Regions from separate parts of the Mycolicibacterium helvum genome, predicted to be linked through region 2. Evidence: riboswitches for the same ligand, from Rfam matches in the RefSeq annotation. Region 2 holds a riboswitch; the other holds the start of a gene.

Region 1 (4,422 bases), 1.6 Mb from region 2:
GGGATCAGACAGATGGTGCGGTCCACATCCCCGCGAGACTGGTGATATCCGCGGATGGCGAGCAGACCTGCCAGCTCGCCCTGGGAGCCGGCGTTGGGCTGCAGTGACACTCGGTCGTAACCAGTGATCTCGGCGAGCCAGTGCTGTAGTTCCTCGACGAGCCGGCGGTAGCCGCGGGTCTGCTCCGACGGCGCGAACGGGTGGATGCCCGCGAAACCGGGCCAACTGATCGGTTCCATCTCCACCGCAGCGTTGAGCTTCATCGTGCACGATCCCAACGGAATCATCGTGCGATCCAGGGCGAGATCCTTATCCGACAGCGTCCGCAGGAAGCGCATCATCGCTGTCTCTGAACGGTAGAGGTGGAAGACCTCGTGCTGCAGGTACGGTGACGTCCGCGCGAGATGCGCGGGTAGGTCGGCAGGCGAGCTCGGTACCGGTCGAGCACCGAAGGCGGCAAGCACCCGGGATACGACGTCCTCGGTCGTCCTCTCGTCACACGAGATGCCAACGTGGGCAGCGTCGATGCGACGCAGGTTGATGCCGTCGGCGGCGGCGCGAGCCACGATCTTCTTGGCGCCGTGGCCGACGCGGACGGTCAGCGTGTCGAAGTAGTCGGCGTTCGTGACGGCGAGACCCAACGTGGCCAGCCCGGTGGCGATCGCCGCGGCGTGGCCGTGCACGCGGCGCGCAATCGACGCGAGACCGTCAGGCCCGTGGTAGGCGGCATACATGCCGGCCACGTTGGCGAGCAACGCCTGAGCCGTACAGATATTGCTGGTCGCCTTGTCACGGCGGATGTGTTGCTCACGAGTCTGCAGTGCCAGACGGTAGGCCGGCGTACCGTCGCGGTCGCGGGACACTCCGACGAGCCGGCCGGGCAGCATCCGTTCCAGTCCGTGGCGTACGGACATGAAGCCAGCGTGGGGTCCACCGTAAAACAGTGGCACGCCGAAGCGTTGGGCCGATCCCACCGCAATGTCAGCGCCTTGGTCTCCAGGGGGCGCGAACAGCGTCGAGGCCAACAGGTCGGTGGCCACCGCGACCAAGGCACCCCGTTCCTGCGCATCGGCGACGACGGCAGTCAAGTCCCGGACTACTCCGCTGGCACCCGGGTTCTGCATCACGACACCGAAGAAATCGCCATCCGGTAAGCCGACACCCACGTCGGCCCGGATCACCTCGATGCCGAGTGCGGCGGCGCGTCCGGCCACGACGGCCGCCGTCTGCGGGAAGCACTCGGTGTCCAGCACCACGGCTGCCGAACCCGAATCCTTGCTCGCGCGGCGCATCAAGAGGATGGCCTCCACGACCGCGGTCGCCTCGTCGAGCAGGGACGCTCCCGCGACGGGCAGACCGGTGAGGTCAGCGACCATGGTCTGGAAAGTCAGCAGTGCTTCCAGCCGCCCCTGAGAGATCTCGGGCTGATACGGGGTGTAGGAGGTGTACCAGGCCGGAGACTCGAGCATGTTGCGACGCAGCACCGGCGGGGTGATCGTGTCGTAGTAGCCCAAGCCGATCATCTGAACGCACGTCCGGTTCGTGGCAGCGATGTGTGCCAGCTCGGCGAGCACCCCTTCTTCGGATCGCGCCGCGGGCAATGTGAGTGCAGCCGCCGTGCGGATCGACGAGGGCACCGCAGCCTCGATCAACTCGTCCAGAGTGCCGAGACCGATTGCGTGCAGCATCCGGTGCTGTTCAGCCGGGGTGGGTCCGATATGACGGTCAGCAAAAATCAGTTGCGTTGAAGTGTTGAGCGACAAGGGATCTCTCCAAGTTCGTGCTCGCATCAGCGAGCTGTCCTTGATGGACCCTCCCCGCTCTGTCCTTGGACCTGAGAGATTTGCAGCGCCGTTCGGGCGCGCTCTTCACCTTCGGTAAACGCCCCGCTGGGGGCGCTTTCTCCAGAGTTGCCTCGTCGCAGCGGTACTGGGGCCTGAGAGATTCCCGGGGAGGACTTGCTCCTACGGCGCCTCCGATTCGGAGGTTCTCCCGCTGTGAGTCGATAGCGTCTTCAATTGTGGTGGAACCTATGAAACCACACCGTTCGGAAAACCGAGCGAAATCTTGCTAATTCACACGCACCGCTAGCCGCACCATGCGCCAAGACGGTACATTCGGCCCATACGATCGCCGGAGCAGTCATTAGCCCACTTCCGATGTGGGGTCGCCGCATGCCGGACCCAGCGCACCGCGAGCCATCTGACCCCGTTCGTCATTCCGATCGGCGATCACTCTGATCCCGTAAAAACTTCGCCTTCCGTTCGGCCTACCGAACAAAAGATGCGATTTCGGCTTGATTTGTTCGGCAGCCACGTCTACTGTCATCGGACATGAGCTCCGTCACACGCGCTGGAAGCGCACGGCTCCCCCGGCCGAATGTGCTGGTTATCGGCACCTTCGACACGAAGGCCGACGAATTATGTGCGGTGGCGGACCTCATCGAGGAGTTTGACGCCACCCCCCTGTTGCTCGACACCTCCGCTCGGCACGCCGAACACCCGTCGACCGCCGCACTCAAGGGCCGACGTTTCATCGACCAGGACACTGTCGCCCTGGCCGCCGGAAGCAGCATCGACGAGATCAGCGCCCTGCCCCGTGGCGCGGCCGTCTCCGCACTGCGGGCGGGCGTCGGCGCCCTGCTCTCCCATCTGCATGCCGACGGTGAGATCGACGCTGCGATCTGCATGGGCGGCGCCGGGATTCATATCGCAGGACCGGCCCTGCAGGAACTGCCGGTGGGCTTTCCCAAACTGATCGTGTCTCCGTTGGCCTCCGGAAGCCGCACGTTCGAGCCCTACGTCGGGATCCGTGATGTCGCGGTGATGCACTCGGTCGTCGACATCATCGGCGTCAACACCATCACCTCCCGGATCTACCGGACTGCGGCCGGTTACATCGTCGGGGCCGCCAAGGCCGCCATGGGCGTGAGCACTTCCGCCGCCGCCGACAACGGCAATTCCCGGCCGCTAACCGTCGCGGTGTCGATGAATGGCAACACCACCGGACCGCTGATGCGTGCTCGGGCGTACCTCGAAGAGCGCGGCATCTCCTTCATCGCATTTCACGCCAACGGGACCGGTGGACGCGCACTGGAAGACGCCGTCCGGACCGGACAGGTCGACGCCGTCCTGGACTACACCACCACCGAACTCGGCGCCAGCCTCGTCGGCGGCTTGATGGACCCCGGGCCCGATCGCATGGAGGCCGCAGGTCTGGCCGGGCTGCCCCAGATCCTGGTCCCCGGCTGCACCGACTTCATCACGTGCGGTCCGATGAGCGCGGCGACTGCCGAATTTCCCGACCGCACGTACTTCGGGCATAACCCCGAACTGACTCTGGTGAGACTCACCGCCGACGAAATGACCGCGCTAGCCAAAACATTCGCTTACAAGGCGAACAAGGCTACCGGTCCGACACACGTATTCATCCCCACTGGCGGCTTCTCAGTTCCCGACGCCCCGGGTAAAGCGTTCTGGAATCCGGAAGCGGACGGCGCCTTCATCAACACACTGCGCGCGAACCTCGCCGACCACGTCGCGCTGACCGAACTCGACCTGCATATCAACGACGATGCGTTCATCGATCAGGTACTGGCGGTCTTCACTTCGATGCTGCGCGCGCAGCACACACACCCACCCGCGTTTGCCTGAGGCTTCCGCAATAAACACCCAATGAGAGGTAGCAATGTCCATCGGTAAAGATCTCCGCCTGCGTCGCATCATCGACCCCGCCACCAATTCCTCGGTGATGTTCGCCTTCTCCCATGGCACGAGCGTGCCCGAAGTCATGTCTGGGATCGAGGATCCCGCCACGAGCTTCCGAAAGGTCCGCAACGGCGGCGCCAACTGTGCATTCCTCACCCCGGGCCTGCTTCAGTCCCTCTCCCCCGTCATTGCCGAATCCCCCGAGGTCGCCATCGTCGCAAAGATCACCGCGACCGCGACCCGCGGCGAGAAGTCCCACCAGGAACGGCTCATCGCCTCGGTCGAGCACTGCGCCACCCTCGGCGTCGACGGTGTCGTCGCGCTGCTCCCGTTCGCCCCGGAGAACGAGGCCGACGTGATCTCGCTGACCGGTTCCATCGGCGAGAAGTGCCGCGAGTACGGACTGCCGTTCATCGCCGAGGCCGAGTTCCCGAACGCCTACTTCGGCGACGGCAAGGACTACCAAAGCACGTGGGGATTGTCCTACCTCAAGCGCAGTGCACGCCTGTGCGTCGAACTGGGCGCCGACATCGTGAAGACCAACTGGCTGGGTAGCCCTGAGGAGTTCTCGCCGATCGTCGACTGCGTCTCGGGGACCCCGGTCATCGTCGCCGGCGGCTCCCGCGAGTCCGATCTCGCGCTCCTGCGCAAGGTCAAGGCCGCCCGTGACGTCGGTGCCGTCGGAACCTCAGTGGGCCGCAACATCTTCCAGCAC
Region 2 (4,422 bases):
CTGCTGCGGGAATCCAACGGCGACCGCTACCTGCCCATCTGGATCGGCCAGTCCGAAGCCACCGCGATCGCGCTGGAACAGCAGGGCGTCGAGCATTCTCGGCCGCTCACCCATGACCTGATCCGTGATCTCATTGGCGCACTTGGGCATTCACTCAAGGAAGTGCGCATCGTGGATTTACGGGAAGGTACCTTCTACGCCGATTTGATCTTCGACCGCGATATCAAGGTCTCGGCCCGCCCGTCGGACTCGGTGGCGATCGCCCTGCGGATGGGGGTGCCCATCTATGTGGAAGAGGCCGTGCTGGCCGAGGCCGGGCTGCTGATTCCCGACGAGAGCGACGAGGAGTCCACCGGTGCCGTCCGCGAGGACGAGGTCGAGAAATTCAAGGAGTTTCTCGACAGCGTGTCCCCGGACGATTTCAAGGCGACCTGATCGGGTATTCGGGCCCCATGGCTGGTGAACGCCAAGATCACGGATGCGTCTCACTTGGCCGGTAGCGGTTCGACACGCGCGACGGATGCCGGGGAGCGCGCTCAAGGGCAGCCATACTTTCATCACGACGACGAGCGCGACTGCCCGTCGACAAGCGTATGCTCGATGAACTCGGACGCTGGGCTTACGCGGTTGGTGGAGCGGTTAGCGGGGCAAGAGTTCGAACGGCGAGAGGAAGCATCGTGGGCGAGCAGCCACGTCAGGGACAGTTGGACCTTGCCGGCGCGACGTCTGGTTCTTTCAAGGCGGATTCGGCCGTCGGCGCACCGGTCGGTGAGTCAGTGCAGCCAGGCCTGTTCCCCGATGATTCGGTGCCCGACGAACTCGTCGGCTACCGCGGCCCAAGTGCCTGCCAGATCGCCGGAATCACCTACCGCCAGTTGGACTACTGGGCCCGCACCTCGCTGGTGGTGCCATCCATCCGCGGCGCGGCCGGGTCCGGCAGCCAGCGGCTGTACTCGTTCAAAGACATCCTCGTTCTCAAGATCGTCAAGCGTCTACTCGACACCGGCATCTCGTTGCACAACATCCGGGTCGCCGTCGATCATCTGCGGCAGCGCGGCGTGCAGGACCTGGCCAACATCACGCTGTTCTCGGACGGCACAACGGTCTACGAGTGCACGTCCGCCGAAGAAGTTGTCGACCTTTTGCAGGGTGGGCAGGGTGTGTTCGGCATCGCGGTCAGTGGTGCGATGCGGGAACTCTCCGGTGCCATCGCGGACTTCCCCGGCGAGCGTGCCGACGGCGGCGAATCGATCGCCTCGCCCGAAGACGAGCTGGCCTCGCGGCGTAAGAGCCGCGACCGCAAGATCGGCTAGAATCAGCGGCGTATCGCCCTCGCGCGGGAGAGCTTCGTGGCCGCCAGTCACGGACGCCGAAGGAGCAACACCTCTCCGTCAACCTCTCAGGCCCCAGGACCGCGCGTGGCCACGATGCCTCTGGAAAGCGGTGACCTCGCGGTTGCCCGCCCATGGGGAAAGGCTCTCAAAGCCGAATCTCTCAGGCGCCCGGTTTTGGGTGGACGACAGAGGGAGAGGACGCCGCTGACGGCTGCGTCCGCCCGAGTCAGGAGCCCATCCGTGTCCGATCACACCCAGCCCACGTTCGCCGATCGTCATATCGGACCGGACTCCGACGCGGTTACGACCATGCTCGACGTCATCGGCGTCGGCTCGCTCGACGACCTGGCCGCCAAGGCGCTGCCAGCCGGAATCCTCGACGCGCTCGCAAACGGCCTGGCGCCCGGCCTCGATCAGCTGCCCGCCGCGGTCAGCGAGCATGAGGCGCTGGCCGAGCTGCGGGCACTGGCCGACACCAACACGATCGCCGTGTCGATGATCGGGCAGGGCTATTACGACACTCTGACGCCGCCGGTGTTGCTGCGCAACATCCTGGAGAACCCGGCCTGGTACACCGCCTACACGCCCTACCAGCCGGAGATCAGCCAGGGTCGGCTGGAGGCGCTGCTGAATTTCCAGACCATGATCGCCGATCTCACCGGGTTGGATCTGGCCAACGCCTCGATGCTCGATGAGGCCACCGCCGCCGCCGAGGCGATGACGCTGATGCACCGCGGGACGCGGGGGCCGGCCAACCGGCTGGCAGTCGACGAAGACCTGTTCGCACAGACCGCGGCCATTCTGGCGACCCGCGCGGAGCCGCTGGGCATCGAGATCGTCACCGCCGACCTGCGCAACGGGCTGCCCGAAGGTGAGTTCTTCGGTGTCATCGCACAGCTGCCCGGTGCGAGCGGGCGAGTGACAGACTGGTCGAAGCTGGTCGAGCAGGCCCACGAGCGCGGGGCGCTGGTGGCGCTGGGCACCGACTTGCTGGCGGTGACGCTCATCGCCCCGCCGGGGGAGTTCGGCGCCGACGTGGCCTACGGCAGTGCCCAACGATTCGGTGTGCCAATGGGATTCGGCGGTCCGCACGCCGGTTTTCTTGCGGTGCACTCCAAGCATGCGCGCCAGCTCCCCGGCCGGCTGGTGGGGGTGTCGGTCGACAGCGACGGCGCAGCGGCGTACCGGCTTTCGCTGCAGACCCGCGAACAGCACATCCGCCGCGACAAGGCGACGTCCAATATCTGTACCGCGCAGGTGTTGCTGGCGGTGATGGCGGCGATGTACGCCAGCTACCACGGCCCTGAGGGCTTGACCGGGATCGCCCGGCGCGTGCATGGTCACGCCCGGTCGCTGGCCGCCGGCCTGAGTGCGGCCGGCGTCGACGTTGTGCACGACACCTTCTTCGACACCGTGTTGGCGCATGTCCCAAGCCGGGCCGCCGCGGTGCAGGCCGAGGCCAAGGGCCGCGGCATCAATATCTGGCGGGTGGACGCCGACCACGTGTCGATCACCTGCGACGAGGCCACCACGGCCGCACACGTCGCACTGGTGCTCGAGGCCTTCACCGGAGCCGCCCCGGTGGCTGGAAACTACGCGGGTCCTGAGATCGATTCGCGGACAAGTGAATTCCTCACTCACCCGGCGTTCCATCGGTACCGCACCGAGACGGAGATGATGCGCTACCTGCGCGCGCTCGCCGATAAGGACATTGCACTGGACCGCAGCATGATTCCGCTGGGCTCCTGCACGATGAAGCTCAACGCCGTCGCCGAGATGGAGTCGATCACCTGGCCCGAATTCGGCCGCCAGCACCCGTTCGCGCCGGCCGGCGACACCCCCGGGCTGCGCAAGCTGATCGCCGACCTGGAGACGTGGTTGACGGGTCTCACCGGATACGACGCAATCTCGTTGCAGCCCAACGCCGGATCGCAGGGTGAGTACGCGGGTCTGCTGGCCATCCGCGACTACCACATGAGCCGCGGCGACAGCGGTCGAGATGTCTGCCTGATCCCGTCGAGCGCGCACGGCACCAACGCCGCTTCGGCGGCCATGGCCGGCATGCGGGTGGTCGTGGTGGCCTGCCGGGAGAACGGCGATGTCGACCTTGACGACCTGCGTGCCAAGGTCACCGAGCATGCCGAGCGGCTAGCCGCGCTGATGATCACCTACCCGTCCACGCACGGGGTGTACGAACACGACATCGCCGATGTCTGCGCGGCGGTGCACGACGCCGGCGGGCAGGTCTACATCGACGGCGCCAACCTCAACGCTCTGGTGGGGCTGGCCCGGCCGGGCAAGTTCGGCGGCGACGTCAGCCACCTGAATCTGCACAAGACGTTCTGCATCCCGCACGGCGGCGGCGGTCCCGGCGTCGGGCCAGTGGCGGTGCGTTCCCACCTGGCGGGGTTCCTGCCGGGCCACCCGCTGGCCGAGGAGCTGCCGAAGGGGCACGCGGTGTCGGCGGCACCGTACGGCTCGGCATCGATCCTGCCGATCACCTGGGCATACATCCGGATGATGGGCGGCGACGGCCTGCGCAACGCGACTCTGACGGCGATCGCGTCGGCCAATTACATCGCCCGACGCCTCGATGAGTACTACCCGGTGCTGTACACCGGCGAGAGCGGCATGGTGGCCCATGAGTGCATCCTCGATCTGCGCGGCATCACCAAGGCCACCGGTGTCACTGTCGACGATGTGGCGAAGCGGCTGGCGGACTTCGGTTTTCATGCGCCGACGATGAGCTTCCCGGTGGCGGGCACGCTCATGGTGGAGCCTACCGAGAGCGAAAGTCTGGCCGAGGTGGACGCATTCTGCGAAGCGATGATCGCCATTCGTGCCGAGATCGACAAGGTCGGGTCGGGCGACTGGCCCGCTGACGACAATCCGCTGCACAACGCACCGCACACCGCCGAGTGCCTGCTGGTCGACGAGTGGACACATCCGTACACCCGCGAGCGGGCGGCCTATCCGCTGGGCAAGCAGTTCCGCCCGAAGGTGTGGGTGCCGGTGCGCCGCATCGACGGGGCGTACGGCGACCGCAACCTGGTGTGCTCGTGCCCGCCGGTGGAGGCCTTCGCCTGAT

The links. A riboswitch is a leader RNA that binds a small molecule or an ion and turns the genes downstream of it on or off. The one in region 2 is predicted to bind glycine.
Region 1: linked by a shared signal. The riboswitch ahead of gcvP (aminomethyl-transferring glycine dehydrogenase) and the one ahead of gcvP (aminomethyl-transferring glycine dehydrogenase) in region 2 are both predicted to bind glycine.

What each region holds. Positions count from the first base shown of each region.
Region 1 is NZ_AP022596.1:4,029,016-4,033,437, reverse strand. It holds gene gcvP (aminomethyl-transferring glycine dehydrogenase) at 1-1,790, opposite strand, end outside; glycine riboswitch at 1,915-2,005, opposite strand; gene G6N38_RS18945 (Tm-1-like ATP-binding domain-containing protein) at 2,334-3,653, shown strand; gene G6N38_RS18940 (class I fructose-bisphosphate aldolase) at 3,688-4,422, shown strand, end outside.
Region 2 is NZ_AP022596.1:5,662,162-5,666,583, reverse strand. It holds gene G6N38_RS26665 (bifunctional nuclease family protein) at 1-435, shown strand, start outside; gene G6N38_RS26660 (MerR family transcriptional regulator) at 678-1,313, shown strand; glycine riboswitch at 1,328-1,425, shown strand; glycine riboswitch at 1,426-1,533, shown strand; gene gcvP (aminomethyl-transferring glycine dehydrogenase) at 1,575-4,421, shown strand.